DNA from 3 places in the Streptomyces capillispiralis genome. Region 3 is predicted to be linked to each of the others. Evidence: predicted binding sites of a transcription regulator. Region 3 holds the regulator's gene; each other region holds the start of a gene.

Region 1 (9,808 bases), 930 kb from region 3:
GGCGGTCGCCCCGAACGGCAGCCCCGAGGGCGTCCTGGGCGGGCTCCAGGCGACGGCGACGCGCGCGGAGAGCGCGGAGTAGCCTGCGGGACATGGACGTGGGGGACGCGAGGGACGAGGGGCACGACGAGCACGGCGGGGCCGGGCAGCTGGCCCGGCGCGAGCGGGACATCCTCGCGCTGGAACGCCGGGGCTTCACCGGCCCCGGTGTGAAGGAGCGGGCGATCCGCGAGGAACTGGGCCTGGCCCCGGTCCGCTACTACCAGCTCCTCAACGCCCTCCTCGACGACCCCCGCGCCCTCGCCCACGACCCGGTGACGGTGAACCGCCTGCGCCGCATCCGGGACACCCGGCGCTCGGAACGCTGAACGGCCCCGCCGGCGCCCGCGGGGCCGTTACCGAGGGCGAGACTCAGGTGCCGGTGCAGGAGCCGGGCGGCGCGTGCCGCCTGCCCGCCGTCACCCGCCGGCCTGCGCCCGCGGCCGTCGCGCCGAACACGGCCGGTCGCGCGGTGTGCGGACCCAGGTGCGCAGGGCGCGGGCGCGGGTGTGCGACGGGGTGCCCCTGTCCGACGGAGCGCCCGTGTCCGGCACGGTGCCGTGCGTGCCCGTCAGGGCAGCCTGTCCGCCAGTGCCCGCAGCAGCCGTACGACCCCCTCGGGGCCGTCGACCACCACGTCGGCGCGGTCGCGCAGCTCCGTGACCTCGTCGCTGCCGCTGCACACCAGCAGCCCCGGCACACCGGTGTCGCGGAGCTTGTCGACGGCGGTGTAGGCGGGGAGGTCGCCCAGGTCGTCACCGGCGTACAGGACCGACCCGGCGCCGATCTGCCGGGCGTACTCCGTGAGGGCGACGCCCTTGTCCATGCCGGGCGGGCGCAGCTCCAGGACCATGCGGCCCGGCTCGACGATCAGGCCGTGCCGGGTGGCGAGGTCGGTCAGCGGCTCGCGCAGCGCCTCGAAGGCGGCCTGCGGATCGCCGGCCCGGCGGGTGTGGACGGCCACCGCCCGCCCCTTCTCCTCGATCCAGGTCCCCTGCCACGCGCCGACCCGGTCCAGCAGCCCCGGCAGCTCCGCACGGGCGGCGGCGACACCGGGGTGCGGGGCGGGCGCGCTGACCGTACCGGTGACGGCGTCCCAGCGCTCGGCGCCGTAGTGGCCGAGAACGACGAGGTGCTCCAGACCGGGGACGCCCGCGAAGCCGCCGTTGCGCACCGCGACGCCCGCCGGCCGGCCGGTGACGACCGCGACCGAGGCCACCTTCGGCGCGAGGGCGGCGAGCGCGGCCACCGCGTCGGGGTGGGCGCGGGCCTGCTCGGGGTCGGCCACGATCGGCGCGAGCGTGCCGTCGAAGTCGAGCCCGACCAACGCCTTGTCCGGCCGTGCGAGAAGGGCCTCCAGCCCTTCCCGGCCGGCCCGCGCGGCGGGCGTCGGCAGGTCGTCGGTGGCACGTGTGTCCGGGGTCTTCGGGTCCGTGGAATCCGTAGGGCTGCCCATACGCCTCAACCTATCCACGCCCGCGCGTTCGCACGCCTGCCTGACCGGTCGTACCGGTCAGGCGGGCGGCTGCTCCCGCAGCGCGTTCAGCTGGTCCAGGAACCACCGGGCCGGGGGGAGCGCGGTCGCCGCCGCGGCCAGGCGCTTGCCGCGGTCGGCGCGCTCCTCCGCCCCCATGGTCAGGGCCTCGTGGAGGGCGCGGGCGGTGTCGACGACGTCGTAGGGGTTGACGGTGATCGCGTCCTCGCCCAGCTCCTCGTGGGCGCCCGCCTCCCGGGACAGCACCAGCGCGCAGCCCGCGTCGGAGACGACCGGGACCTCCTTGGCGACCAGGTTCATGCCGTCGCGGATCGGGTTGACCAGGGCCACGTCCGCCAGCCGGTACGCGGCCAGGGAGCGCGCGAAGTCGTCCTTGACGTGCAGCACGACCGGCCGCCAGCCGGGCGTGCCGAACCGCTCGTTGATCTCCTCCGCCACCCGTCGCACCTCGGCGGTGTAGTCGCGGTACACGGCGAGGTCCTGCCGGGAGGGGTAGGCGAAGGCGACGTGCACGACGCGCTCGCGCCACTCGGGGTGGTCCTCCAGGAGCTGCCGGTACGCCAGCAGACCGCGCACGATGTTCTTCGACAGCTCGGTGCGGTCGACCCGGACGACGGTCCGGCGTGCCCCGCCGTCGGGGGCCGTGCCGATCTCCTCCCGCAGCGCGGCGATCCGCTCCTCGACGTCCGGTTCGTGGGAACGGGCGCGCAGGAAGTCGGCGTCCGCGCCCAGCCCGTGCACCCCGATCCGGGTGTCCCCGAGCCCGCCCGCGAACCGCTCGCAGCACGCGGTGAACGCGTCCGCCCAGCGGTGGGTGAGGAAGCCGAGCCGGTCGGCGCCCAGCATCCCGCGCAGCACCTGCTCGGCGATGTCGTCGGGCAGCATCCGGAAGTACTCCGGCGGCGCCCAGGGGGTGTGCGAGAAGTGACCGATGCGCAGATCGGGGCGGAGCGCGCGGAGCATGCCCGGGACCAGCGTCAGGTGGTAGTCCTGCACGACCACCGCGGCGCCCTGCGCGGCCTCCTCGGCCAGCGCCTCGGCGAACGCGCGGTTGTAGTCCTCGTACGACGCCCACTGCCGGCGGAACTCCGCGTCGAAGACCGGCTCCAGGGGGGTCTGGTACAGCATGTGGTGCACGAGCCACAGCACCGAGTTGGCGATCCCGTTGTACGCGTCCGCGTGCACGCCCGCGGGGATGTCCAGCATCCGCACGCCGTCCTCGCCGACGCCGCGCCGCACGGCCTCGCGGTCGCCGTCGGACAGCGCCGAGCACACCCACAGCGCCCCCGCCTCCGGCCCGATCGCGGAGAGCCCGGACACCAGCCCGCCGCCGCCCCGCCTGGCCCGCAGCGAACCGTCCTCCCGCACCTCGTACGACACGGGCCCCCGATTGGAGGCGACCAGCACCTGAGCAGCACCGAACCTTGAAGCCATACGCCTCAACCTAGCCCGGCCCCCGGAACCTCAAACGTGCCGGCCGGCCGTATACGACGGCTCAGGCCACCCGGCGTGCCTGGTACTCCGCGATCTCCCTCATCGGGGGGCGTTCCTCGGTGTCGACGGAGTAGGTGCGGGGTTCGAAGTTGTCGCCCATGCGCTCGAACTGGGTCAGGGACGGCCGGATCAGATGGCCGCGGGCCAGGCGGAGCTGGGCGGTGCGGTAGATCGCGGCGGCCATCCGGCCGAGGGCCTGGCCGTCCTGGTGGCGGTGTTTGCGGACCCCGACGTCGACCTGGGCCAGGGCGTCCAGGCCGACCAGGTGCAGGGCGTCGACCAGCATGCCCAGCTCGACGCCGTACCCGACGGGGAAGGGGAGCTGTTCCAGGAGGGTGCGGCGGGCCGCGTACTCGCCGCCCAGCGGCTGGACGAAGCCGGCCAGCCGGGGCCAGTGCATGTTCAGCAGCGGGCGGGCCATCAGCTCCGTCACCCGGCCGCCCTGGCCGGCGGCGGCCGTGCCGGAGGCGGGTCCGTCGGACACCGTGAGGGGACGGTCGTACATGGCCTTGACCAGGTGCACGTCCGGGTCGGTGAGGAGCGGGCCGACGATGCCGGAGACGAAGTCGGCGGAGAAGTCCCGCAGGTCCGCGTCGACGAAGCAGACGATGTCGCCGGAGGTGACCAGCAGGGACCGCCACAGCACCTCGCCCTTGCCGGGCACCGCCGGTATCCGGGGCAGGATCGCGTCCCGGTGCACCACGGTGGCGCCCGCCGCCGCCGCCACCTCGGCCGTGCGGTCGGTCGAGCCCGAGTCGACCACCACGACCTCGTCGACCAGCGGGGCCCGCTCCACCAGCTCGCGCCGGATGACCGACACGATCGAGCCGACCGTCGCCTCCTCGTTGAGCGCGGGCAGCACCACGCTCACCGTCTGGCCCGTGGCGCGCTTCGCGGCCAGGACCCGGTGGAGCGGGCGGTCGGCCACCGACCAGGAACGGTCGGCCAGCCAGCGCTCGACTTCTTCCAGCACGACTCCCGGGCTCCTCACTGGCCTGTGATCCATCTCGCGGTTCGGACGACTATCTCAACCATGCAGGCCGTCGGTTACAGTCTTGAACAACGCCGATGACCACCGCATGCCGGGGTCGTGGCGCCCACAACTGAACACCGCTCATCCAGAGGGGCAGAGGGATACGGCCCGATGAAGCCCCGGCAACCCTCCAGTCGGTTCTTGTCACACGGACGTGGCGAGGCTCCCGGCTAGGGAAGGTGCCAAATCCGTCTCACGGCGAGATGCGTCGTGAGGAAGATGAGGAGAAAGGGCCTCGCCTCACATGGCTGTGCAGACCGTTGCAAGCACCACCGATTCCGCCGCCGGCACCTCCGTCGACCTGGGCCCCGCCGCCGCGCTCTCCTGTCGCGAATGCGGCCACCGCGTCCCCCTCGGCCCCGTCTTCGCCTGCGAGGAGTGTTTCGGCCCGCTGGAGATCGCCTACGACTTCTCGGCCTACGACACCGAGGAGCTCCGCAAGCGGATCGAGGCGGGCCCCGCGAACATCTGGCGCTACGCGCCGCTGCTCCCCGTCCCGGCGGACGTGGCGACCAAGCCGAACATCAACCCCGGCTGGACCAAGCTCGTCCAGGCCGACAACCTCGCGCGTGAGCTCGGTGTCGACGCCGGCAAGCTGTTCGTGAAGGACGACTCCGGCAACCCGACGCACTCCTTCAAGGACCGCGTCGTCGCCCAGGCCATCGAGGCCGCCCGCGCCTTCGGCTTCACCACCCTGTCCTGCTCCTCCACCGGCAACCTCGCCGGCGCCGTCGGCGCCGCCGCCGCCCGGGCCGGCTTCCGTTCCTGCGTGTTCATCCCGCACGACCTGGAGCAGGGCAAGGTCGTCATGGCCGCCGTCTACGGCGGCGAGCTCGTCGGCATCGAGGGCAACTACGACGACGTGAACCGCTTCTGCTCCGAGCTGATCGGCGACCCGGCCGGCGAGGGCTGGGGCTTCGTCAACGTCAACCTGCGGCCCTACTACGCGGAGGGCTCCAAGACGCTCGCGTACGAGATCTGCGAGCAGCTCGGCTGGCGGTTGCCCGACCAGATCGTCGTCCCGATCGCCTCCGGCTCGCAGCTCACGAAGATCGACAAGGGTCTGCGGGAGCTGATCGAACTCGGTCTGGTCGAGGACAAGCCGTACAAGATCTTCGGCGCGCAGGCCGAGGGCTGCTCGCCGGTCTCCACCGCGTACAAGGCCGGCCACGACGTCGTCCGCCCGCAGAAGCCGAACACCATCGCCAAGTCGCTGGCGATCGGCAACCCGGCGGACGGGCCGTACGTGCTCGACATCGCGCGGCGCACCGGCGGTGCGGTGGAGGACGTGACGGACGAGCAGGTCGTCGACGCGATCGGGCTGCTCGCGCGGACGGAGGGCATCTTCGCGGAGACCGCGGGCGGTGTGACGGTCGGCGTGACCAGGAAGCTCCTGGAGAGCGGGGCGCTGGACCCGTCGCTGACGACGGTGGTCCTCAACACGGGTGACGGTCTGAAGACGCTCGACGCGGTGGCCGGGACGGGCATGACCGCGACGATCCGCCCCACCCTGGAGTCGTTCCGCGAGGCCGGGCTCGTTTAGCAGGCCGTTCCATCCGACCGGAGGTTTTCCAAGTGAGCGTTACCGTCCGCATCCCGACCATCCTGCGCACCTACACCGGTGGGCAGGCCGAGGTGAACGCCGAGGGGGCCACCCTGGGCGAGGTCATCGAGGACCTGGAGAAGAACCACACCGGCATCGCCGCCCGGGTCCTGGACGACCAGGGCAAGCTGCGCCGGTTCGTCAACGTCTACGTCAACGACGACGACGTCCGCTTCGAGCAGGGCCTGGAGACCGCCACCCCCGACGGCGCCGGCGTCTCCATCATCCCGGCGGTCGCCGGCGGCTGATCATTACCATCGGTAATGGCGGTTACCGAACGTTCAGGACATTGCCCCCTCCGTAAGAGAAGCGGAGGGGGCAATTCCATTGGGTTGAGCGCGGTAGAGTTGGGGAACGCGCTCCCGGTCCACTGATCGGAAACCCTGAATTCCTGCCGTACGCCCGACTGGATGTAGCCAAAGTGCGGGCACCTTCCGTGGCATTTGCGGCCTTTGCGTGGCCCGACTTGCCCAGAATTCAGGCGAATTCTCGCCATATTCCGGACCGCCCGCGTCCAGATTTCTCGTCCGATTGACCTGTTGCAGACGGCAGTTGGACAGATACATTCGGCCGCGGTCGACGCGTTCCGGCGCACGCCCCCAACCGTTTGGGGGGTGAGGTCTGACCCGGATCCGCGAAGTGTGGATCTGTGCAAGGGCCAGTAATAGGGGAGTTAGGCATGGCTCAGGGCACCGTCAAGTGGTTCAACGCGGAGAAGGGGTACGGCTTCATCGCGGTCGACGGTGGTGCGGATGTTTTCGTCCACTACAGCGCGATCCAGATGGACGGCTACCGCACCCTCGAAGAAGGCCAGCGGGTCGAGTTCGAGATCTCGCAGGGTCAGAAGGGCCCGCAGGCCGACATGGTTCGTCTCAGCGCCTGAACGCGCTACCAGCCGCAAGCATCTTCTGCCGACGAAGGGCCCGCACCTCCCGGGGTGCGGGCCCTTCGCCGTGCCCGCACGCGCCGGAGAGGGGGCCCGCGGTCGTGTCCGTGCGCGGCCCGAAGGGGCCCGGCGCCGTGTTCGCGGGCGGCGGAGAGCGCCCGCCGGCCCCGGAAGGGCGCTTGCACTCGGGTGGGTCGAGTGCTAATCATTGCGTTAGCACTCTGAAGGTGAGAGTGACAACGTAAGGACCGGGTCGGTGAGGCCCGCAGGCCGTGTGGGGCAAGGAACCACGGGCCGGCGAGCCGTCCGTCGCGGGCGCGGGCGCGGTCCGAAGGAATCACCCCCAGTCCTGGAGGGACCACTTCACATGGCCAAGATCATCGCGTTCGACGAGGAGGCGCGGCGCGGCCTCGAGCGCGGCATGAACCAGCTCGCGGACGCCGTGAAGGTGACGCTCGGCCCCAAGGGCCGCAACGTCGTCCTCGAGAAGAAGTGGGGCGCCCCCACGATCACCAACGATGGTGTGTCCATCGCCAAGGAGATCGAGCTCGAGGACCCGTACGAGAAGATCGGCGCCGAGCTGGTCAAGGAAGTCGCCAAGAAGACGGACGACGTCGCCGGTGACGGTACGACCACCGCGACCGTCCTCGCCCAGGCCCTGGTCAAGGAGGGCCTGCGCAACGTCGCCGCCGGCGCCAACCCGATGGCTCTGAAGCGCGGTATCGAGAAGGCCGTCGAGGCCGTCTCCGGTGCCCTGCTGGAGCAGGCGAAGGATGTCGAGACCAAGGAGCAGATCGCCTCCACGGCCTCCATCTCCGCCGCCGACACCCAGATCGGCGAGCTCATCGCCGAGGCCATGGACAAGGTCGGCAAGGAAGGCGTCATCACCGTCGAGGAGTCCCAGACCTTCGGTCTGGAGCTGGAGCTCACCGAGGGTATGCGCTTCGACAAGGGCTACATCTCGGCGTACTTCGCCACCGACATGGAGCGTATGGAGGCCGTCCTCGACGACCCGTACATCCTGATCGCGAACTCCAAGATCTCCAACGTCAAGGACCTGCTCCCGCTCCTGGAGAAGGTCATGCAGTCGGGCAAGCCGCTGCTGATCATCGCCGAGGACGTCGAGGGCGAGGCCCTGTCGACCCTGGTCGTCAACAAGATCCGCGGCACCTTCAAGTCCGTCGCCGTCAAGGCCCCGGGCTTCGGCGACCGCCGCAAGGCCATGCTCGGCGACATCGCCATCCTCACCGGCGGCGAGGTCATCTCCGAGGAGGTCGGTCTCAAGCTGGAGAACGCCACCCTCGACCTGCTGGGCAAGGCCCGCAAGGTGGTCATCACCAAGGACGAGACCACCATCGTCGACGGTGCCGGCTCGGCCGACCAGGTCCAGGGCCGGGTGAACCAGATCCGCGCCGAGATCGAGAACAGCGACTCGGACTACGACCGCGAGAAGCTGCAGGAGCGCCTGGCGAAGCTCGCCGGCGGTGTCGCGGTCATCAAGGCCGGTGCCGCCACCGAGGTGGAGCTCAAGGAGCGCAAGCACCGCATCGAGGACGCCGTGCGCAACGCCAAGGCGGCCGTCGAGGAGGGCATCGTCGCCGGTGGTGGCGTGGCCCTGCTCCAGGCCTCCCAGGTGTTCGAGAAGCTGGAGCTCGAGGGTGACGAGGCGACCGGCGCCAACGCCGTGCGCATCGCCCTGGAGGCCCCGCTGAAGCAGATCGCCGTCAACGCCGGCCTCGAGGGCGGTGTCGTGGTGGAGAAGGTGCGCAACCTGACCCCGGGCCACGGCCTGAACGCCGCGACCGGCGAGTACGTCGACCTGGTCAAGGAAGGCATCATCGACCCGGCGAAGGTGACCCGCTCTGCCCTGCAGAACGCCGCCTCCATCGCCGCGCTCTTCCTCACCACCGAGGCCGTCATCGCCGACAAGCCGGAGAAGGCCGCGGCCCCGGCCGGCGGCGGCATGCCGGGCGGTGACATGGACTTCTGATCCTCCCGAGGATCGGATCCGTCCGTCGCGTACCGAGGGCGGCGCTCCCTGTTCGACAGGGGGTGCCGCCCTCGGGCGTTCTCAGGCGGTGCACCACGGGACGCGGCGGACGTGCGGGGCCGGACCCTCGGGGCACAGGCCACGCAGCACCGCCTTTGCGGACCGCGCGCCAGGTGCGCGGCGAGCACACCAGCCGGACGCGCAGCTCCACCGGTTCGCGCCCGCCGCCGTCGTCGCCCGGGTGCTCCACCGCCCACTGCTCCGCCAGGTGGTCGTAGAGGTACGCGGTCGTCCGCCCGCTGCCGGGCAGGGTGCGCAGGACGCTCCGCCCGACGGGCCGGGCACCGTGCGCCGCCACGGCCTCGTCGACGAGGGCGCCGGCCCACGCCAGTCCCTCCTCGTCCGCGTACAGGCCGAGGCGCAGGGTGCGTGTCCTGCTCATGCCGTGCCGGGCCGGAGGTGTGCGGTGGTGGTCATGCCGGTCATGGCGGTCATCGTGGGCCCGGCGCGTCCCGTGGCGCCAGGGATCTCGCGCCGGTGACCGGGATCACACCCGGGTGACCGCGGGTCGACGGAATGCCTTTCGCCGCTTACCGGTTGGCGTGGAGGCGTGCTTCATGCACGCGCACATACCGTCCGGTACCCAGCGAGGAGCCCCCACGTGACCGTCACCGCCTCGGACACGGCGTCCCGAGCCGCCGCCGTCCTGTCCCGGCCCGCCGTGATCAACGGCCTGACCGTGCCCAACCGCATCGCCATGGCGCCGATGACGCGCATGTTCTCGCCCGGCGGGGTCCCCGGTGAGGACGTCGTGTCGTACTACTCCCGCCGTGCCGCCGCCGGTGTCGGCCTCATCGTCACCGAGGGCACGTACGTCGGCCACGAGTCCGCCGGGCAGAGCGACCGGGTGCCGCGGTTCCACGGCGAGGAGCAGCTGGCCGGGTGGGCGAAGGTCGCCGAGGAGGTGCACGCGGCGGGCGGCACGATCGTCCCGCAGCTGTGGCACATCGGCATGGTCCGCGAGCAGGGACAGGCGCCGTACCCGGACGCCCCGGCGGTCGGCCCGTCCGGCGTGCGCACGGACGGCACCGAGGGCACGGGCAAGGCGATGACGCGGGCCGACATCGACGCCGTCGTCGCCGCGTTCGCCCAGGCCGCCGCCGACGCCGAGCGCATCGGCTTCGACGGTGTCGAGCTGCACGGCGCCCACGGCTACCTCATCGACCAGTTCCTGTGGTCCGGCACCAACCGCCGCGCCGACGCCTACG
Region 2 (9,808 bases), 2.0 Mb from region 3:
AAAGACCCCGACGGCAGGGCGGACCGCGCAGACCGCTACGCTTGCCGAGATCGCCCGTGAGGCCGGCGTCTCCGCACCGACTGTTTCGAAGGTGCTGAACGGCCGTGCCGACGTCGCTCCCGCCACCCGCAGCCGGGTCGAGGGGCTGCTGCGCTCCCACGGTTACCGGCGCCGCCGCGCGGAGGCCGCCCGCTCGCCCCTGATCGACCTGGTCTTCCACGAGCTGGAGAGCGCCTGGGCGATGGAGGTCATCCGGGGCGTGGAGAACGTCGCGCGGGACGCAGGACTGAGCGTCGTGCTCTCCGAGAGCGCCGGACGGCTCACCCCCGGACGCACCTGGGCCGACCAGGTCGCCGCACGCCGGCCGCACGGCGTGATCCTCGTCCTGTCCGGCCTGGACGAGTCCGGGCGGGCCCTGCTGACCAGCCGCTCCATCCCGTTCGTGGTGATGGACCCGGCCGGCGACCCGGGCACCGACGTGCCGTCCATCGGCGCGACCAACTGGCAGGGCGGGCTGGCCGCGACCCGGCACCTGGTCGAGCTGGGGCACACGCGGATCGGAGCGATCAGCGGTCCCACCCGGATGATGTGCAGCCGCGCCCGCGTCGACGGCTACCGGGCCGCCCTGGAGACCGCGGGCCTGCCGGTCGACCCCGGGCTGATCATGACCGGCGACTTCCACCACGAGGCCGGCTACCGGCAGGGCCTCGCCCTGCTGCGCCGCGAGGACCGCCCCACCGCCGTCTTCGCCGGCAACGACCTCCAGGCGCTCGGACTGTACGAGGCCGCCCGCGAACTGGGGCTGCGGATCCCGGAGGACCTGAGCGTCGTCGGCTTCGACGACCTGCCGGTGGCCCGCTGGGTGGGGCCGCCGCTGACGACCGTACGGCAGCCGCTGACGGAGATGGCGGAGGCGGCGGCCAAACTCGTCCTCGACCTCGGCAAGGACGAGGACTCCCAGGCGGCGACCCGGGTCGAACTGGCGACGAGCCTGGTGGTGCGCAGCAGTACGGCGGCACCGGCGGGGGCGTGAACCGGCGTACCGGTCCGAAAGTTTCGGCCGGCCGGAAGTCTTAGAATTTCCCAAGAAAACTGTCCGGTAGTCGCCGCTCGTCATAATTCGGACTTATGTTCCTGTCCGTGACGGGACACCAGGGGAGCGGCGGGGCCGGGGACGACGGGGAAGCCGGGGAAGCCGGGGAAGAGGCCGAGGGCGGGGGCATACGGCCGGGCCGGCGGGCGCGGGCGCTGAAGCTCACCGGGCTCACGCTGGCGGGCCTGCTGGTGCTGGGCGCCGGTGCGGCCGGCTGGGCGTACTGGCAGCTCAACGACAACATCACGAGCGTCGACATCAACAGCGCCCTGGGCGACGACCGGCCCGCCAGGGCCGCGGCCGTCCCGTCCCCGGACGCGTCCGCCACCGCCCCGCCGCTGCCGGCCGGGGCCCTGAACATCCTGGTGCTCGGCTCGGACTCGCGCAGCGGCGCGGAGAACCAGGCGCTCGGCGGTGGCGACAGCGGCGGCGCCCGCTCCGACACGGCGATGGTCGTCCGTCTCGACGCCGGCCGGACCGCCGCGACGGTGGTCAGCATCCCGCGCGACACCCTTGTCGACCGGCCCGCCTGCCCGCTGCCCGACGGGGGCTCGACACGGCCGGTGTCCGGGGCGATGTTCAACAGCGCGTACGAGGTGGGCGGGCCGGTGTGCGCGGTGAAGACCGTCGAGTCGCTCACGGACGTCCGCATGGACCACTACATCGAGATCGACTTCGCCGGCTTCGCCCGCCTGGTCGACGCGCTCGGCGGGGTCACCGTCACCACGGACGAGGACATCGACGACGACCGCAGCCACCTCACGCTGGAGGCCGGGACCCACCACCTCGACGGCACGGACGCCCTCGCCCTGGCCCGCACCCGGTACGACATCGGCGACGGCAGCGACCTCGGCCGCATAGAGCTCCAGCACCAGTTGGTGAAGGCGCTGCTGGAGCAGATCGCGGACCAGGACCTGCTGACCAGCCCCACCGAGCTGTACGAGGTCGCCGACGCCGTCACCGACAGCCTGACGACCGACACCGGCCTGGACTCGCTCGGTGAGCTGATGGACCTCGGGCAGAGCCTGCGGGGGCTGTCGTCCGGAGCCGTCACGACCCTGACCATGCCGGTGCTGCCCGCTCCCTGGGACCCCAACCGGGTGGTGGCGGACGAGCCGGACGCGGGCGAGCTGTGGGCCTCCCTGAAGTGAGGCCGGCGGGCGGGAGCGCCCGGCGGGAGGCGGTGCGGAAAAAACTTCCGGTCCGGGTGTCGATCCCGGTGTCTCCCGTTCGACGCAGGGGTGAGAGGCCGGGAAGGACCCGGTCCGCACGACCCGAGGAGTGACCATGCCGCGCTTTCTCTCCCTGATCCGGATCGACGAGAACAACGCCCCCGCCGAAGGGCCGAGCCCCGAGCTGATGCAGCGCATGGGCGAGCTGATCGAGGAGATGACGAAGGCCGGGGTCCTGCTGGACACCGCCGGACTGACCCCGACCGCCCAGGGCACCCGGGTGCACTACGAGGGCGGCCGGTTGTCCGTGACCGACGGGCCGTTCACCGAGACCAAGGAGGTCATCGGCGGTTACGCGCTCGTACAGGCCAAGGACAAGGCCGAGGCGATCGAGTGGACCAAGCGGTTCCTGAAGGTGCACGAGCCGCACTGGACGGTGACCTGCGAGGTGCGCCAGGTCGAGGAGGCCTGAGCGGACCGGGCCCCCGCGAGGGCCTTCCTTGGCTCAGCCGCCGTACGGGTGTCTGATGGTGGGCTGTGACACCGCAGCCCACCGCCGGCCCCCACGCCACGGACCGAAACGGAAACCCACGGCCCGCCGAGCCGGCGCAGGCCGTGGACGGGACACCGCCCGCCGAGCCGGCACAGGAAGCCGAGTCCGCACAGACCGTGGAGTCCGCACAGACCGTGGAGTCCGCGCAAGCCGTGGAGTCCGCACAGACCGTCGCAGCGGTACGGACCGTCGAGACCGTCTTCCGCATGGAGTCCCCCCGGGTGATCGCCGGCGTCACCCGCGTCGTCCGGGACGTCGGCATCGCCGAGGAGCTCGCGCAGGACGCGCTGGTCGCCGCGCTGGAACAGTGGCCGAGGGACGGGGTGCCCGACAATCCGGGCGCCTGGCTCATGGCCACCGCCCGCAACCGTGCCGTCGACCTGGTCCGCCGCCGGGAGAACTACGCCCGCAAGCTGGCCGAGATCGGGCGGGAGCGGCCGGCCGTGACGGCTGCGCCGGACGAGCCCGCGGACCCGGACGACATCGACGACGACCTGCTCCGGCTCGTCTTCACCGCCTGCCACCCGGTCCTGTCCGCCGAGGCCCGCACCGCCCTCACCCTGCGGCTGCTCGGCGGCCTGACCACGGCCGAGATCGCCCGCGCCTTCCTCGTCCCGGAACCGACGGTGGCCCAGCGCATCGTGCGCGCGAAGCGCACCCTGGCGACGCGGAACGTCGCCTTCGAGGTGCCGTACGGCCCCGACCGCGAGGCCCGCCTCGGCTCGGTCCTCGACGTGATCTACCTGATCTTCAACGAGGGGTACGCCGCCACGGCCGGCGACGACTGGCTGCGCCCGGCGCTGTGCGAGGACGCGCTGCGGCTGGCCCGGGTGCTGTCCGGGCTGCTGCCCAAGGAGCCCGAGGTGCACGGACTGACCGCGCTGCTGGAGTTCCAGGCCTCCCGCGCCGCCGCCCGCACCGGTCCGAACGGCGAGCCGGTGCTGCTGAAGGACCAGCACCGCGCCCGCTGGAACCGCCTGCTCATGGCGCGCGGCGTCGCAGCCCTCACCCGCGCCGAGGCCACCGCCGCCGGCGCCCCGGGCCCGTACGCCCTCCAGGCGGCCATCGCCGCCTGCCACGCGCACGCCCACCGCTACGAGGAGACCGACTGGCCCCGCATCGCCACCCTGTACGCGCTCCTCGCCGCCCGGGCCCCCTCCCCGGTCGTCGAACTCAACCGCGCGGTCGCCGTCTCCATGGCCGAGGGCCCCGCCGCCGCGCTGCCCCTCGTCGACGCCCTGACGGACGTATCGGCGCTGCGGGACTACCACCTGCTGCCGAGCGTCCGCGGCGACCTGCTGGCCCGCCTCGGCCGTACGGGGGAGGCGCGGGCGGAGTTCGCCCGGGCGGCGTCGCTGGCGCGGAACGCGCGCGAGCGGGAGCTGCTGCTGCGCCGGGCGGCGGAGGCCGGCGCCTGATCAGTGCGCCGGGTGCCCCAGCAGCATGGCCGGGGCGCCGTCGACGCGGGTCAGGAACACCGTGACCGACGCCGAGCCGTGCGGCTTGGGCAGCACCTTGCGGCGCAGTTCCTCGGGTTCGACCGCCGAGCCGCGCTTCTTGACGGTCAGGGTGCCGACCCCGCGCTCGCGCAGCAGCGCCTTCAGCTTCTTGACGTTGAACGGGAGGTGGTCGGTGAGCTCGTAGGCGGTGGCGTAGGGCGTGGGGCGGTGGGCGTCCGCGGTGACGTAGGCGATCGTCGCGTCGACGAGCCCGCCGTCGAGCTGGTCGGCCACCTCGGCGACCAGGTGCGCCCGGATGACGGCGCCGTCGGGTTCGTACAGGTACCGGCCGGGCGGACGGACCGCGGGGTCGGGCAGGCCGCGGGAGACGAGGGTGCGCGGGCCGGGCAGGAGGGTCGCCCGGACCGCCGCCGCCCCGGTCCCGCCGTCCGCGCCGAACCACAGCACGGCCTCCTTCACGTCCCCGCCGTCCGAGATCCACTCGGCCCGCGCGTCGTCGGGGACGGCCTCGTGCGGGATGCCCGGCGCGACCTTCAGCGCGGCGGCGCGGGAGGCGGCGCGGGCCGCCCCGACCGCCCAGGACAGCGGGGGCGAGTACGCCTCGGGGTCGAAGATCCGGCCCCGGCCGCCGCGCCGGGCCGGGTCGACGAAGACGGCGTCGTACCCGGCGGTGTCCACCTCGGTGACGTCCGCCTCCCGCACCTCGATCAGCTCCGCGAGCCCGAGCGCCTCGGCGTTGGCCCGGGCCGCCGCGGCGGTGAGCGGGTCGCGGTCCACCGCCAGGACCCGGATCCCGGCGCGGGCCAACGCGATCGCGTCCCCGCCGATCCCGCAGCACAGGTCGGCCACGGACGTCACGCCGAGGTCCGCGAACCGCCGTGCCCGGTACGCCGCCACGCTCGCCCGGGTCGACTGCTCCACCCCGTTGGGCGTGAAGAACATCCGCCGGGCGTCCTCCGCCCCGAACTTCGCCACCGCCCGCTGCCGCAGCCGGGCCTGGCCGAGCGCCGCCGACACCAGCGCGGCGGGATGCTCACGGCGCAGCCGGGTCGCGACGGCGAGTTCGTGCGCCGGGTCGGTGTCGCGCACCTCGTCGAGGAGGGCGCGGCCTTCGGGGGTGAGGAGCGGGGCGAGGTCGTTCACCGGCTCATTGTGGGCCAGTCGGTGGACCGTACGCCTCCGGCCGCAGTGTCGGGCCGGGATCCCGGCGGCGGACTGCGAGGATCCGGCCCCATGAGAGCAGTAGGACAAAATGACAAATCGCGGGGCAAGGGGTGGTCGCCGGGCGGCCTGAGGACCGGCCTCGTGGTACTCGCTCTCGCCGCCCTCGCGCCGGGCTGCGGCCGGGGCGGCACCGAGGTGGAACCGGCGGGCGGCCAGCAGCCCCTCGAAGCGCCCCCCGCCCGAGCGCTCGACGCCTACGCCACCAAACTGCGCGCCGCGCACGCCGCGCGAACCGCCGCCGCGCGGCGCTGGGGGCTGCAACGAGTGCCCCTGACCGCCCCGCCGCCCCCGGCGAAGAAGCCGGCGATCACCACCCGCGACGGCTTCGAGGTCGACGGCCACCGGCGGCTGGACCTCCCCCCGGTCTTCACCACCGTCCCCACGAAGGACAGGGTCGTCTTCCTCACCATCGACGACGGCGCCGAGAAGGACCCGGCGTTCCTGCGGATGACGAACGAGCTGAGGATCCCGTACACCGTCTTCCTCAGCGACTACCTCGCCAAGGAGGACTACGGCTACTTCGAGAGGATGCGGGACGCGGGCGTCGGCCTGCACAACCACACCCTCCGCCACCCCTACCTGCCGGCCCTCTCCCACGCCCGCCAGAAGCGCGAGATCTGCGGCATGCAGAAGGTCATCGAGGAGCGCTACGGCGAGCGCCCCGCCCTCTTCCGCCCGCCCTACGGCAACTACGACAAGGCCACCCTGCGCGCCGCCAAGGCCTGCGGCATCACGCACGTCCCGCTGTGGAACGCGGAGGTCTTCGCCGACCACTGGGAGTACCGCGAGTGGGACCGCTCGCTGCACCCCGGCGACATCGTCCTCAGCCACTTCCGGGGGCGCGAGGACTGGAAGGGCACGATGCCGGACATGGTCCGCCGCTTCCTGAACAAGGTCACGGCCGAGGGCTACGCGGTGGGGCGGCTGGAGGACTACCTGTGAGGCGCGCCGCGTCCCCGGGGAGGGCGCGCGTCCTGGCGAACCCGGGGAGGGCGCGCGTCCTGGCGACCGCCACCGCGCTGGCCGCACTGGCCTCGCTGACCGCGCTCGCCGGGTGCGGTACGGCGCCGGCCGGAGCGGGGAGCGAGGCGAGCCGGCCGCCCGGGGCCGGACCGGCGCCGCGGACCGGCGCCCTCCCGCCGGTCGTCGACCACGTCCCGACCGACGACAGGGTCGTCTTCCTCACCTACGACGACGGCGCCGAACGCGACCCCCGCTTCATCGACCTGGTCCGCGAACGCCGCCTCCCCGTCACCATGTTCCTCACGGACAGCGTGGTGGGTCCCGGCTACGCCCACTTCGCCCGGCTGCGCTCGGTCGGCGCCACGCTGCAGAACCACACCCTCGACCATCCCGCCCTGCGCGGCCTGCCCTACGCCGGCCAGCGCGCCGAGATCTGCGGCCAGCAGCGCAAGCTGAAGTCCCGCTTCGGCATCCGCCCCCAGCTCTTCCGCCCGCCCTACGGCGCGTACGACACCACGACCCTGCGCGCCGCCGCCGACTGCGGCATCGCGGCGGTGGTGCTGTGGAGGGTGACCCTGGAGCCCGACGGCCACCTCACCTACACCCGCGGCCCCCACCACCTGACCCCCGGCGACATCGTCTCCGTACCGTCGGGCGAGGCGCCGGCCCTGTCGTTGGCGGAACGGACGACACGGGTGCTGGGGGAGCTGGAGGAGCGAGGTCTGGAGGTGGGCCGCCTGGAGGACTACACAGGACGAACCACCCCGCCCCCAACGACTCCCGGCGAGCACCGCTCACCCCTCAGCCCGCCGACGGTTCCCGGCGAGCACCGCTCACTCTCAGCCCGTCCGGCGATTGAGGACGAGGCCCGTTCAGGGCCGGATCGGGGGCCCGGGGGCGGCAGCCCCCGGTGACGGTCACCGCACCACCGCCGGCCGCACAACCCCGTGCCGAAAAGCCCCCCACCCCCACGACGCGCCGCAGGCAATTGGCACTCCGCTTGACCGAGTGCTAATCCCGGTCATAGTCTCAGGTCTGGCACTCCCCCCTGGAGAGTGCCAACACACGCGACGGGCAGGTCCGGCACCCGCGACGACGGATCCACCTGGTCGCCACCTCAGACAGTTAACCCCGTGAGATCTCCGAAGGGGGAGGTCGGATCGTGACGACCGCCAGCTCCAAGGTTGCCATCAAGCCGCTCGAGGACCGCATCGTGGTCCAGCCGCTCGACGCCGAGCAGACCACGGCTTCGGGCCTGGTCATTCCGGACACCGCCAAGGAGAAGCCCCAGGAGGGCGTCGTCCTGGCCATCGGTCCGGGCCGCTTCGAGGACGGCAAGCGCGTCGAACTCGACGTGAAGGTCGGCGACGTCGTTCTGTACAGCAAGTACGGCGGCACCGAGGTGAAGTACAACGGCGAGGAGTACCTCGTCCTCTCGGCCCGCGACGTGCTCGCGATCGTCGAGAAGTAAGTCACCCAGAAGCGAAGCACACGAAGCGCCCGAACCTTCGGCGCGCTTCCGCTCGAACTGCGCCCCTGGCCCCAGCATCCGACAAGGAGCCGGGCGCCCGGGGCGCAGTGATTTCACCCAGATCTCGAAAGAGGGCTCCCGCTGCCATGGCGAAGATCCTGAAGTTCGACGAGGACGCCCGTCGCGCCCTCGAGCGCGGCGTCAACAAGCTTGCCGACACGGTCAAGGTGACGATCGGCCCCAAGGGCCGCAACGTCGTCATCGACAAGAAGTTCGGCGCTCCCACCATCACCAACGACGGTGTCACGATCGCCCGCGAGGTCGAGATCGAGGACCCGTACGAGAACCTCGGTGCCCAGCTGGTGAAGGAGGTGGCGACCAAGACCAACGACATCGCGGGTGACGGCACCACCACCGCCACCGTCCTGGCCCAGGCGCTGGTCCGCGAGGGCCTGAAGAACGTCGCCGCCGGTGCCTCCCCGGCCGCCCTGAAGAAGGGCATCGACGCCGCCGTCGCCGCGGTCTCCGAGGACCTGCTCGCCTCGGCCCGCCCGATCGACGAGAAGTCCGACATCGCCGCCGTCGCCGCGCTGTCCGCCCAGGACCAGCAGGTCGGCGAGCTCATCGCCGAGGCGATGGACAAGGTCGGCAAGGACGGTGTCATCACCGTCGAGGAGTCCAACACCTTCGGCCTGGAGCTGGACTTCACCGAGGGCATGGCCTTCGACAAGGGCTACCTGTCGCCGTACTTCGTGACGGACCAGGAGCGCATGGAGGCCGTCCTCGACGACCCGTACATCCTGATCACGCAGGGCAAGATCTCCGCGATCGCCGACCTGCTGCCGCTGCTGGAGAAGGTCATCCAGGCCAACTCCTCCAAGCCGCTGCTGATCATCGCCGAGGACGTCGAGGGCGAGGCCCTGTCGACCCTGGTCGTCAACAAGATCCGCGGCACCTTCAACGCCGTCGCGGTGAAGGCCCCCGGCTTCGGCGACCGCCGCAAGGCGATGCTGCAGGACATGGCCGTCCTCACCGGCGCCACGGTCGTCTCCGAGGAGGTCGGCCTCAAGCTCGACCAGGTCGGCCTGGACGTGCTGGGCTCCGCCCGCCGCGTCACCGTCACCAAGGACGACACCACGATCGTCGACGGCGGCGGCAAGAAGGAGGACGTCGAGGGTCGCGTCGGCCAGATCAAGGCCGAGATCGAGACCACCGACTCCGACTGGGACCGCGAGAAGCTCCAGGAGCGCCTCGCGAAGCTGGCCGGCGGCGTGTGCGTGATCAAGGTCGGCGCCGCCACCGAGGTGGAGCTGAAGGAGAAGAAGCACCGTCTGGAGGACGCCATCTCCGCGACCCGCGCCGCGGTCGAGGAGGGCATCGTCTCCGGTGGTGGCTCCGCGCTGGTCCACGCCGCCAAGGTGCTCGAGGGCGGCCTCGGCAAGACCGGCGACGAGGCCACCGGTGTCGCCGTGGTCCGCCGCGCGGTCGTCGAGCCGCTGCGCTGGATCGCCGAGAACGCCGGCCTGGAGGGTTACGTCATCACCTCCAAGGTCGCCGAGCTCGACAAGGGCCAGGGCTTCAACGCCGCCACCGGCGAGTACGGCGACCTGGTCAAGGCCGGCGTCATCGACCCGGTCAAGGTGACCCGCTCCGCCCTGGAGAACGCCGCCTCCATCGCCTCCCTCCTCCTGACGACCGAGACCCTGGTCGTCGAGAAGAAGGAAGAGGAGGAGCCGGCCGCGGCCGCGGGCCACGGCCACGGCCACGCCCACTGAGCGACCCGCTTCCAGCGGCCCGAAGGCCCGGCCCCCCGAAAGGCACAAAAGGGGGTGCCGGGCCTTCGGCGTGCCGGAACACGGCCCCGGATCACGG
Region 3 (9,808 bases):
CGACTGGGTGATCACCCTCGCCGAGCTGGAGCGGCGCGGTGGGGCCCGGCTGGCCAAGGACGCGGAGCTGGTCGAGGAGCGGGTCGCCGCGATCACCAAGGACCAGCTCGCCACCCTCATCTACACCTCCGGCACCACCGGCCGCCCCAAGGGCGTGCGCCTGCCGCACGACTGCTGGGCGTACATGGCCAAGGCGATCGCCGCGACCGGACTGGTCAGCGGCGAGGACGTGCAGTACCTGTGGCTGCCGCTCGCGCACGTCTTCGGCAAGGTGCTCACCTCCGGCCAGATCGAGGTCGGTCACGTCACCGCCGTCGACGGCCGCGTCGACAAGATCATCGAGAATCTGCCCGTGGTCCAGCCGACCTACATGGCGGCCGTCCCCCGCATCTTCGAGAAGGTCTACAACGGTGTCGCGGCCAAGGCGAAGGCCGGCGGCGGCGCCAAGTACAAGATTTTCCAGTGGGCCGCCGGCATCGCCCGCGAGTACGCCAAGGTCGCCCAGGACAACTTCCGCCGCACCGGCACCGCGAGCGTCCCCTTCGGCCTCGGCGCCAAGCACGCCGTCGCGGACAAGCTCGTCTACGCCAAGATCCGCGAGGCCTTCGGCGGCAACCTGCGCGCCTGCGTCTCCGGCTCGGCCGCCCTCGCCCCCGAGATCGGCTACTTCTTCTCCGGCGCCGGCATCCACATCCTGGAGGGCTACGGCCTCACCGAGTCCTCCGCGGCCTCCTTCGTCAACCCCGGCGAGGCCTACCGCACCGGCACCGTCGGCAAGCCGCTGCCCGGCACCGAGGTGCGCATCGCCGACGACGGCGAGATCCTGCTGCGCGGCCCCGGCATCATGCAGGGCTACCACAACCTGCCCGAGAAGACCGCCGAGGTGCTGGAGGACGACGGCTGGTTCCACACCGGCGACATCGGCGAGCTCTCGCCCGACGGCTATCTGCGCATCACCGACCGCAAGAAGGACCTGATCAAGACCTCCGGCGGCAAGTACATCGCGCCCGCCGAGGTCGAGGGCCGGTTCAAGGCGGTGTGCCCGTACGTCTCCAACATCCTGGTGCACGGCGCCGACCGGAACTACTGCACCGCCCTCATCGCCCTCGACGAGGTCGCGATCACGGCATGGGCCGCCGAGAACGGCATGGAGGGCAAGCCGTACGCGGAGATCGTCGCCGCGCCGGCCACGGTCGAGATGGTCGACGGCTACATCAAGCAGCTCAACGAGGGCCTGCAGCGCTGGCAGACCATCAAGAAGTTCCGCCTGCTGCCGCGCGACCTCGACGTCGAGCACGGCGAGATCACCCCGAGCCTGAAGCTGAAGCGCCCGGTGGTGGAGCGCGAGTACAAGGACCTCATCGAGGAGATGTACGCGGGCACGCGCGAGGCGTGACCGAGCGGGGCGGGTGGTCTCCCGCCCCGCTCGGGGCCGGCAGCGTGCGGGCACGGTGACGGGGCCCGTCGCGTCGGCGACGGGCCCCGTCACCGTGCCCGTCAGTCGGGGAGGTGTTCCAGGCAGGGCCCGTCGGCTCCGTTCGGCAGGCTCGCCCGGTACGTCGCCTCGTCCGTCTCCTCGTAGCCCAGCGCCCGGTAGGCGCCGGCGTCGCGCAGGTTGTAGACGGCCTGGACGCCCTCGCCCTGTCTGGTGAAGTAGCGTGCGCGGGGCCCGGGGGCCGGTCCGGTGCCGGTTTCGCCGCTCATCGGCGTCCTCCTGGTCGGAGATCTTGTGCCAGGAGATGCGGGGCGCGCGCACCTCGGCGCGTTGCACCGTGCTGTTCTCGGCCACGCGGCCGTAGGCGGCGGCGACCACGCGGAGAGTGGCCCGGTCACCGACGACGACGTTGCGCGTGAGGGACCCCTGGCCGACGTGGCACGCCTGGTGGCCGTCGCCCGCGGCCGGGAAGCCGTACTGGTGCTGCACCACGCCGTAGGCGGTCAGCACTGCTCGAAACAGGTCATCTTTTTGGCTGTTCCTGAGCGTTCTTGGAGCGCTGTTCTCACCCCTGGCGGCCCACTTCGGTAACTCGGCGCTTATGAGTGGGGTCGGTCTGTCACCCTGTGGGCGTCGATCGAGGTTCTATTCGTACGAACTGCCCGGGGAGCTGCCCATGAGGGCCATTCCGACCCAACGGGAGACCGCCTCGTGCGCCTTGGGCGCGCGGGGGTGCGCGCGGGTGGAAGCGACCCTGTCCGGAAGTCCCCTCGCGCCGGGTGCCGCGCGGGCCCTGCTGCGCAAGGCGCTCGGTGAGTGGGCGCGACGCCCGCTGCCCGGCGCCGAGCACCTCACCGGCCGGGTCGGCGACGACGCCCTGCTGGTCGTCAGCGAGCTCGTCACCAACGCCGTCGTGCACGCCGGCACCGAGGTGCGCCTGACGTGCGCACTCGACGAGGAGACCGGCGCGCTCGTCGTCGAGGTCGCCGACCGGCACCCCTCCCGGGCGCCGCGCGGTGGCGAGCCGGAAGCGCCGGCGCACGACGCCCCCGAGTTCGGGCGCGGTCTGCGCCTGGTCGCCGCGCTCTGCGAGGCCTGGGGGATCACGTACCGCACGGGCACGAAGACGGTGTGGGCGCGCCTGCCCGCCGGGGGGTGCGCGGCGGACGACCAGAGGGAGGCGTACGCGGGGGAGCGCGCGTTGGCGCGCGATCTGAGGGTCGCGGAGATCCTCGCTCCCGACCCCCTGCCCCCGCGGGACCCGCCGGGTTCCCGGGGGCCGTCCGCGCACCGGGACGGGCCCGGCGCCCGGGAGGCCTGGCGGGGCGGCTCCTACGGCGACGACTGGCTCGCCCGCCGCCCCGGGCGGGACGGCGCCTGGCTGGGGCGCGGCGCGCTGTCCTTCCTCGCCGAGGCCTCCGACCTGCTCGCCGGCCAGCTGGACGAGGACCTGGTCGCCTCCCTCACCGGCCAGCTGATCGTGCCGCGCCTGGCCGACTGGTGTGCGGTGTGGCTGGAGGACGAGGCCACCGGGCACGGGGGCTGGAGCGGCGCGACCCGGATCGGCGGCCCCCGCCTCGCCCGGGTCTGGCACGCCAGCGAGAACCGCATCGAGGAACTGAGCCGGGCCCTGGAGCGGAACCCGCCCGATCCACCCGGCCCCGGAGACCCGTCAGGACCGGGTCCGGTGCCCTACCCCTGGCCGGACGAGGCGCTCGACGTGCCGGCCGACGTCCTGATCGACGTACCGGCCGGCGCCGCCGGTGACGCCCCCCATGCCCACGCCCTCGCCACCATCCCCACCCCCTCCGGCCCCACCCCCTCCGACCCCTCCGACCCCTCCGACCCCTCCGACCCCTCCGGCACCGCCCTCGCCTACCGGCTCGTCGCCGGCGGGCGGCCGCTGGGCACGCTGGTGATCGGGCGGGGCGGGATCGACCGCTTCCCGGACGAGATCACCGGGCTCGTGGAGGACCTCGGCCGACGGGTCGCGCTCGCCATCGGGGCGGCCCGGCAGTACTCCCGCCAGGCCACCATCAGTGCCGTGCTCCAGCGCGGACTGCTCCCCGGCGCCGTCGCCGAGATCCCCGGCGTGCGCAGCGCCCTCGTCTACGAGCCCTGCGACAAGGGCGGGCCGAGCGGCGACTTCTACGACCTCTTCCCGGCCGGACAGGGCCGCTGGTGCTTCGCCGTCGGCGACGTCCAGGGCAAGGGCCCGGAGGCCGCCGTCGTCATCGGGCTGGCCCGGCCCTGGCTGCGGTTGCTCGCCCGCGAGGGCTACCGTGTCGCCGACGTCCTCGACCGCCTCAACCAGCTCCTCCTCGACGACGCCACCGAGGCCGCCGACGCCGCCGCCCGCGCCCTGGTGGCCGCCGGCGCGCGCCCCACCGCCCCCGGCGACGGCCCCCAGACCCGCTTCCTCTCCCTCCTCTACGGCGAACTCGTCCCCTTCGAGGGCGGCGTCCGCTGCACCCTCGCCTCCGCCGGGCACCCCCTGCCGCTGCTGCTCGCCCCCGACGGCACCGTCCGCGCGGTCGCCCAGCCGCAGACCCTGCTCGGCGTCGTCGAGGACGCCACGTACACCAGCGAGACCTTCGAGATGTACTCCGGCGACACCCTGCTCTGCGTCACCGACGGGGTCACCGAGCGGCGCTCCGGCTCCCGCCAGTTCGACGACGGGGACGGGCTCGCCACGGCCCTGGCGGGGTGCGCGGGGATGGACGCCGGCCCGATAGCGGAGCGCATCACGCGGCTCGTGCACGACTTCGGGGCCCGCCCGCCCGCCGACGATCTCGCCCTCCTGGTGCTGCAGGCGGAGTGACGCGGTGGGTGCGGGACAATGGAGCACATGCCTTCCGCACTCCCCGACGGCGAGCCCGTCCCCGCCGACGGCGCGCTGCCCGCGTCCGCGCTCGCCGGGGCCGCCGACCGCCCCCTCGGGTTCTACCTGCACGTCCCCTACTGCGCGACCCGCTGCGGCTACTGCGACTTCAACACCTACACCGCCACCGAGCTGCGCGGCAGCGGCGGAGTGCTGGCCTCGCGCGACAACTACGCCGAGACCCTGATCGACGAGGTCCGCCTGGCCCGCAAGGTCCTCGGGGACGACCCGCGGCCGGTCCGCACGGTGTTCGTCGGCGGCGGTACGCCGACGCTGCTCGCGGCCGACGACCTGGTACGGATGCTGGGGGCGGTCCGGGAGGAGTTCGGGCTGTCGGACGACGCCGAGGTGACCACCGAGGCCAACCCGGAATCGGTCGACCCGGCCTATCTGGCCACCCTGCGGGCCGGCGGCTTCAACCGGATCTCCTTCGGTATGCAGAGCGCCCGGCGGCACGTGCTGAAGGTCCTGGACCGCACGCACACCCCCGGCCGCCCCGAGGCCTGCGTCGCCGAGGCCCGCGCGGCCGGCTTCGAGCACGTCAACCTCGACCTGATCTACGGCACCCCGGGCGAGTCCGACGACGACTGGCGGGCGTCCCTGGACGCGGCGATCGGCGCCGGGCCGGACCACGTCAGCGCGTACGCCCTGATCGTGGAGGAGGGCACCCAGCTCGCCCGCCGCATCCGGCGCGGCGAGGTCCCGATGACGGACGACGACGTCCACGCGGACCGCTACCTGATCGCCGAGGAGATGCTGTCCGCGGCGGGCTTCGCCTGGTACGAGGTCTCCAACTGGGCCACCTCCGAGGCGGGCCGCTGCCTGCACAACGAGCTGTACTGGCGCGGCGCCGACTGGTGGGGCGCGGGCCCCGGCGCCCACTCCCACGTGGGCGGGGTGCGCTGGTGGAACGTCAAGCACCCGGGCGCCTACGCGGCGGCCCTGGCGGACGGGCGGTCGCCCGGGGCGGGCCGCGAGCTGCTGTCGGACGAGGACCGGAGGGTGGAGCGGATCCTGCTGGAGCTGCGGCTCGAGGAAGGCGTTCCGCTCGCGCTCCTGCGGCCGGAAGGGCTGGCGGCTTCCCGGCGGGCCCTGAGCGACGGGCTGCTCCAGGAGGGCCCGTACGAGGAGGGCCGGGCGGTCCTCACCCTGCGCGGGCGGCTGCTGGCGGACGCGGTGGTGCGGGACCTGGTGGACTGACTCCTCCCCGTCCCGCCGGGGTGGCGAGGGCCGTCCCGTGCGTCCGTCAGGCCGGCGCCGTCACGAAGTCGATCAGTTCCTCCACCCTGCCCAGCAGGGCGGGCTCCAGGTCCTTGTAGGAGTGCACCGAGCCGAGGATCCGCTGCCACGCCTCCCCGGTGTTCGCCACCCGCCACCCCAGCGCCGCGCACACCCCGGTCTTCCAGTCCTGGCCGCGCGGCACCCGGGGCCAGCCGGCGATCCCCACGGACGACGGCTTCACCGCCTCCCAGACGTCGATGTACGGGTGGCCCACCACCAGCGCGTGCTCGCTCGTCACCGACTCGGCGATCCGCCACTCCTTCGAGCCCGGGACCAGATGGTCCACCAGGACGCCCAGACGCGCGTCCGGGCCGGGACCGAATGCGGAAACGATCGACGGCAGGTCGTCCACGCCCTCCAGGTACTCCACCACCACGCCCTCGACGCGCAGGTCGTCGCCCCACACCTTCTCGACCAGTTCGGCGTCGTGCCGGCCCTCCACGTAGATGCGTCCCGCCCGGGCGACCCGCGCGCGGGCGCCGGGGACGGCCACCGAGCCGGACGCCGTACGGGTGGGGCGTGCCGGGCCGGCGGACGGCCGCACCAGCGTGACCACGCGGCCCTCCAGCAGGAATCCCCTCGGCTCCAGCGGGAACACGCGGTGCTTGCCGAAGCGGTCCTCCAGGGTCACCGTGCCCGCCTCGCAGCCGATCACCGCGCCGCAGAAACCGGTGCCGGGCTCCTCCACCACCAGACCGGGCTCGGCCGGAACCTCCGGCACCGGCTGCGGTTTCTTCCACGGAGGGGTCAGATCGGCGGAGTACTGGCGCATTCTGATGACGATACGAGGAGCCCGCCCGTGACGATCAGCACGACACGCCGTTCACCCCGACACGCCGAACCTGGCCGCCAGGGCGTCCCGTTGGGCCCGTACGAACGCCGCGTCCACCACCGCTCCGTGACCGGGCACGTACCGCGCGTCCTCGCCGCCCAGCTCCAGCAGCCGGTCCAGCGCGGCCGGCCAGTGCGACGGCACGGCGTCGGGGCCGGCCTGCGGCTCGCCCGACTCCTCGACCAGGTCGCCGCAGAAGACCACCTCCGGGTCGCCGGGGACGAGCACGGCGAGGTCGTGCGCCGTGTGCCCCGGGCCCACGTTCGCCAGCAGCGCCTGCCGGCCTCCGCCCAGGTCGAGCGTCCACTCGCCGCACACCGCGTGCCGCGGCCGGACCAGCGCGTCCACCGCCTCCTCCGCCGCCCGCGGGTCCAGCCCGTGACGTACCGCGTCCGCCCGCAGCTCCTCACGCCCCCGGCCCGCCAGCGCCATGTCCATCCCCACCGCGCCGAACACCTCCGCGCCCGCGAACGCCGCCGCCCCGAGGACGTGGTCGAAATGGGGGTGGGTGAGCGCGAGATGCGTCACACGGCGGCCGGTCAGCGCCTGCGCCTCGGTCCGCAACCGCGCGCCCTCGCCCAGACTGGAACCCGCGTCCACGAGGAGCACGGCGTCCGTGCCGACGACGAGCCCCGCCGTGCAGTCCCACCCCGGCAGCCGGCACCGCCCGGCCCCGGCCGCCACCCGTTCCCACCCCGGCTCTTCCCACGTCACGCTCATACCGCGACGCTAGCTGCCACGACGGCCCGGGGCGCGACGGCGTGGACCGCCCTTGCCCGGGGCGTACCCCCCGGCCGTACACTGGGCCGGGGAACTCTGGCACTCGCGTACGAAGAGTGCCAGGGAAGTGTCGGAAGTGCCGGGCGGAAGGCTTCTGGAGGTGTGCGCGATGCTCAGTGAACGCAGGCTCCAGGTGCTGCGCGCCATCGTCCAGGACTACGTGGGCACCGAGGAGCCGGTCGGCTCCAAGGCCCTCACCGAGCGGCACAACCTCGGCGTCTCCCCGGCCACCGTGCGCAACGACATGGCGGCCCTGGAGGACGAGGGCTTCATTGCCCAGCCGCACACCAGCGCCGGGCGCATCCCCACCGACAAGGGCTACCGGCTGTTCGTCGACAAGCTCGCCGGCGTCAAGCCGATGAGCCCGCCCGAGCGGCGGGCCATCCAGAACTTCCTCGAGGGCGCCGTCGACCTCGACGACGTGGTGGCCAGGACGGTGCGGCTGCTCGCGCAGCTGACCCGGCAGGTCGCCGTCGTGCAGTACCCGTCGCTGACCCGCTCGACGGTGCGGCACGTGGAGCTGCTGTCGCTGGCGCCCGCGCGGCTGATGCTGGTGCTGATCACGGACACCGGCCGGGTCGAGCAGCGCATGGTCGACTGCCCGGCGCCCTTCGGTGAGTCGTCCCTGGCGGATCTGCGGGCGCGGCTGAACAGCCGGGTCGCGGGCCGCCGGTTCACCGATGTGCCCGGTCTGGTGGAGGATCTTCCCGAGGCCTTCGAGGCCGAGGACCGCGGTACGGTCTCGACGGTGCTCTCCACCCTCCTGGAGACGCTCGTCGAGGAGAACGAGGAGCGGCTGATGATCGGCGGCACCGCCAATCTGACCCGCTTCGGACATGACTTCCCCTTGGTGATCCGGCCCGTCCTGGAGGCGCTGGAGGAGCAGGTCGTGCTCCTCAAGCTGCTCGGCGAGGCGAAGGATCCGGGCGTGACCGTCCGTATCGGTCATGAGAACGCCCACGAGGGACTCAACTCCACGTCCGTCGTGTCGGTGGGCTACGGTTCGGGCGGCGAGGCGGTTGCCAAGCTCGGCGTGGTCGGACCGACCCGCATGGACTACCCGGGAACGATGGGAGCGGTACGCGCAGTGGCACGGTACGTCGGACAGATCCTGGCGGAGTCGTAGTGGCCACGGACTACTACGCCGTACTCGGCGTGCGCCGCGACGCGTCGCAGGAAGAGATCAAGAAGGCCTTCCGGCGGCTCGCCCGCGAGCTGCATCCGGACGTCAATCCGGATCCGAAGACCCAGGAGCGGTTCAAGGAGATCAACGCCGCCTACGAGGTGCTCTCGGACCCGCAGAAGAAGCAGGTCTACGACCTCGGCGGCGACCCGCTCTCGCAGGCCGGCGGCGCCGGTGGCGCGGGCGGCTTCGGGGCCGGCGGCTTCGGCAACTTCTCCGACATCATGGACGCGTTCTTCGGCACGGCGTCGCAGCGCGGGCCGCGCTCGCGCACCCGCCGCGGCCAGGACGCGATGATCCGCATCGAGGTGGAGCTGGACGAGGCCGCGTTCGGCACGACCAAGGACATCCAGGTCGACACGGCGATCGTCTGCACCACCTGCAGCGGCGAGGGCGCCGCGCCCGGCACCAGCGCGCAGACCTGCGACATGTGCCGCGGCCGCGGTGAGGTCTCGCAGGTCACCCGGTCCTTCCTGGGCCAGGTCATGACCTCCCGGCCCTGCCCGCAGTGCCAGGGCTTCGGCACCGTCGTCCCCACCCCGTGCCCGGAGTGCGCGGGCGACGGCCGGATCCGCTCCCGGCGCACCCTCACCGTCAAGATCCCGGCCGGTGTGGACAACGGCACCCGCATCCAGCTCGCCGGTGAGGGCGAGGTCGGCCCCGGCGGCGGTCCCGCCGGCGACCTGTACGTCGAGATCCACGAGCTGCCGCACGCGCAGTTCCAGCGGCGCGGCGACGACCTGCACTGCACGGTCACCCTCCCGATGACGGCGGCGGCCCTCGGCACCAAGGTGCCGCTGGAGACGCTGGACGGCATGGAGGAGGTCGACATCCGGCCCGGCACCCAGTCCGGCCAGTCGATCCCGCTGCACGGCCGGGGCGTCACCCACCTGCGCGGTGGCGGCCGGGGCGACCTGATCGTCCACGTCGAGGTGCAGACCCCGGGCAAGCTCGACCCCGAGCAGGAGCGCCTGCTGCGCGAGCTGGCCAAACTCCGCGGCGAGGAACGCCCCACGGGCCAGTTCCAGCCGGGGCAGCAAGGGTTGTTCTCCCGGTTGAAGGACGCCTTCAACGGGCGGTGACGGTCCTCTCGGAGCCCCTCCGAAAAGTGGCTCATGCCAAGGGGAAGGGCCGATTCGGAGTTGGTCGGGGGACGTGACAACATGCCGTCATGTCCTCCGTACCGGCCGATCTCCTACGGCACCCGATCGTGCAGGCCCCCATGGCGGGCGGCGTGTCCGTGCCGCGGCTCGCCGCCGCCGTGTCCGAGGCGGGCGGGCTCGGTTTCCTGGCCGCCGGGTACAAGACCGCGGACGGGATGTACCAGGAGATCAAGCAGCTGCGGGGACTGACCGCCCGGCCCTTCGGGGTCAACCTCTTCCTGCCGCAGCCGGAGACCGCCGACCCGGCCGCCGT

What was found. Region 3 encodes HrcA, which represses chaperone genes, less so after heat shock. Its sites were predicted from a motif close to TTNGCACTCNGNNNNNCNGAGTGCNAA; they were not measured.
Region 1: groL (chaperonin GroEL) is a predicted target of HrcA. The motif match lies at 6,729-6,755, and genes of this name have one in related genera.
Region 2: groES (co-chaperone GroES) is a predicted target of HrcA. The motif match lies at 7,454-7,480, and genes of this name have one in related genera.

The regions. Positions count from the first base shown of each region.
Region 1 covers NZ_VIWV01000001.1:4,357,565-4,367,372, forward strand. The annotation lists gene FHX78_RS18855 (extracellular solute-binding protein) at 1-82, shown strand, start outside; gene FHX78_RS18860 (DUF3263 domain-containing protein) at 93-368, shown strand; gene otsB (trehalose-phosphatase) at 611-1,495, opposite strand; gene FHX78_RS18870 (alpha,alpha-trehalose-phosphate synthase (UDP-forming)) at 1,553-2,968, opposite strand; gene FHX78_RS18875 (glucosyl-3-phosphoglycerate synthase) at 3,030-4,001, opposite strand; SAM riboswitch class I at 4,140-4,287, shown strand; gene thrC (threonine synthase) at 4,306-5,604, shown strand; gene FHX78_RS18885 (ubiquitin-like small modifier protein 1) at 5,637-5,912, shown strand; gene FHX78_RS18890 (cold-shock protein) at 6,344-6,547, shown strand; gene groL (chaperonin GroEL) at 6,918-8,540, shown strand; gene FHX78_RS18905 (NADH:flavin oxidoreductase) at 9,202-9,808, shown strand, end outside.
Region 2 covers NZ_VIWV01000001.1:3,258,214-3,268,021, reverse strand. The annotation lists gene FHX78_RS13530 (LacI family DNA-binding transcriptional regulator) at 1-1,033, shown strand, start outside; gene FHX78_RS13525 (LCP family protein) at 1,129-2,244, shown strand; gene FHX78_RS13520 (YciI family protein) at 2,381-2,737, shown strand; gene FHX78_RS13515 (RNA polymerase sigma factor) at 3,025-4,236, shown strand; gene FHX78_RS13510 (THUMP-like domain-containing protein) at 4,237-5,421, opposite strand; gene FHX78_RS13505 (polysaccharide deacetylase family protein) at 5,512-6,444, shown strand; partial or broken gene FHX78_RS13500 (polysaccharide deacetylase family protein) at 6,477-7,214, shown strand; gene groES (co-chaperone GroES) at 7,628-7,936, shown strand; gene groL (chaperonin GroEL) at 8,083-9,711, shown strand.
Region 3 covers NZ_VIWV01000001.1:5,285,709-5,295,516, forward strand. The annotation lists gene FHX78_RS22955 (AMP-dependent synthetase/ligase) at 1-1,396, shown strand, start outside; gene FHX78_RS22960 (hypothetical protein) at 1,498-1,704, opposite strand; gene FHX78_RS22965 (ATP-binding SpoIIE family protein phosphatase) at 2,112-4,256, shown strand; gene hemW (radical SAM family heme chaperone HemW) at 4,284-5,516, shown strand; gene FHX78_RS22975 (DUF3097 domain-containing protein) at 5,563-6,369, opposite strand; gene FHX78_RS22980 (MBL fold metallo-hydrolase) at 6,421-7,149, opposite strand; gene hrcA (heat-inducible transcriptional repressor HrcA) at 7,319-8,335, shown strand; gene dnaJ (molecular chaperone DnaJ) at 8,335-9,474, shown strand; gene FHX78_RS22995 (nitronate monooxygenase) at 9,564-9,808, shown strand, end outside.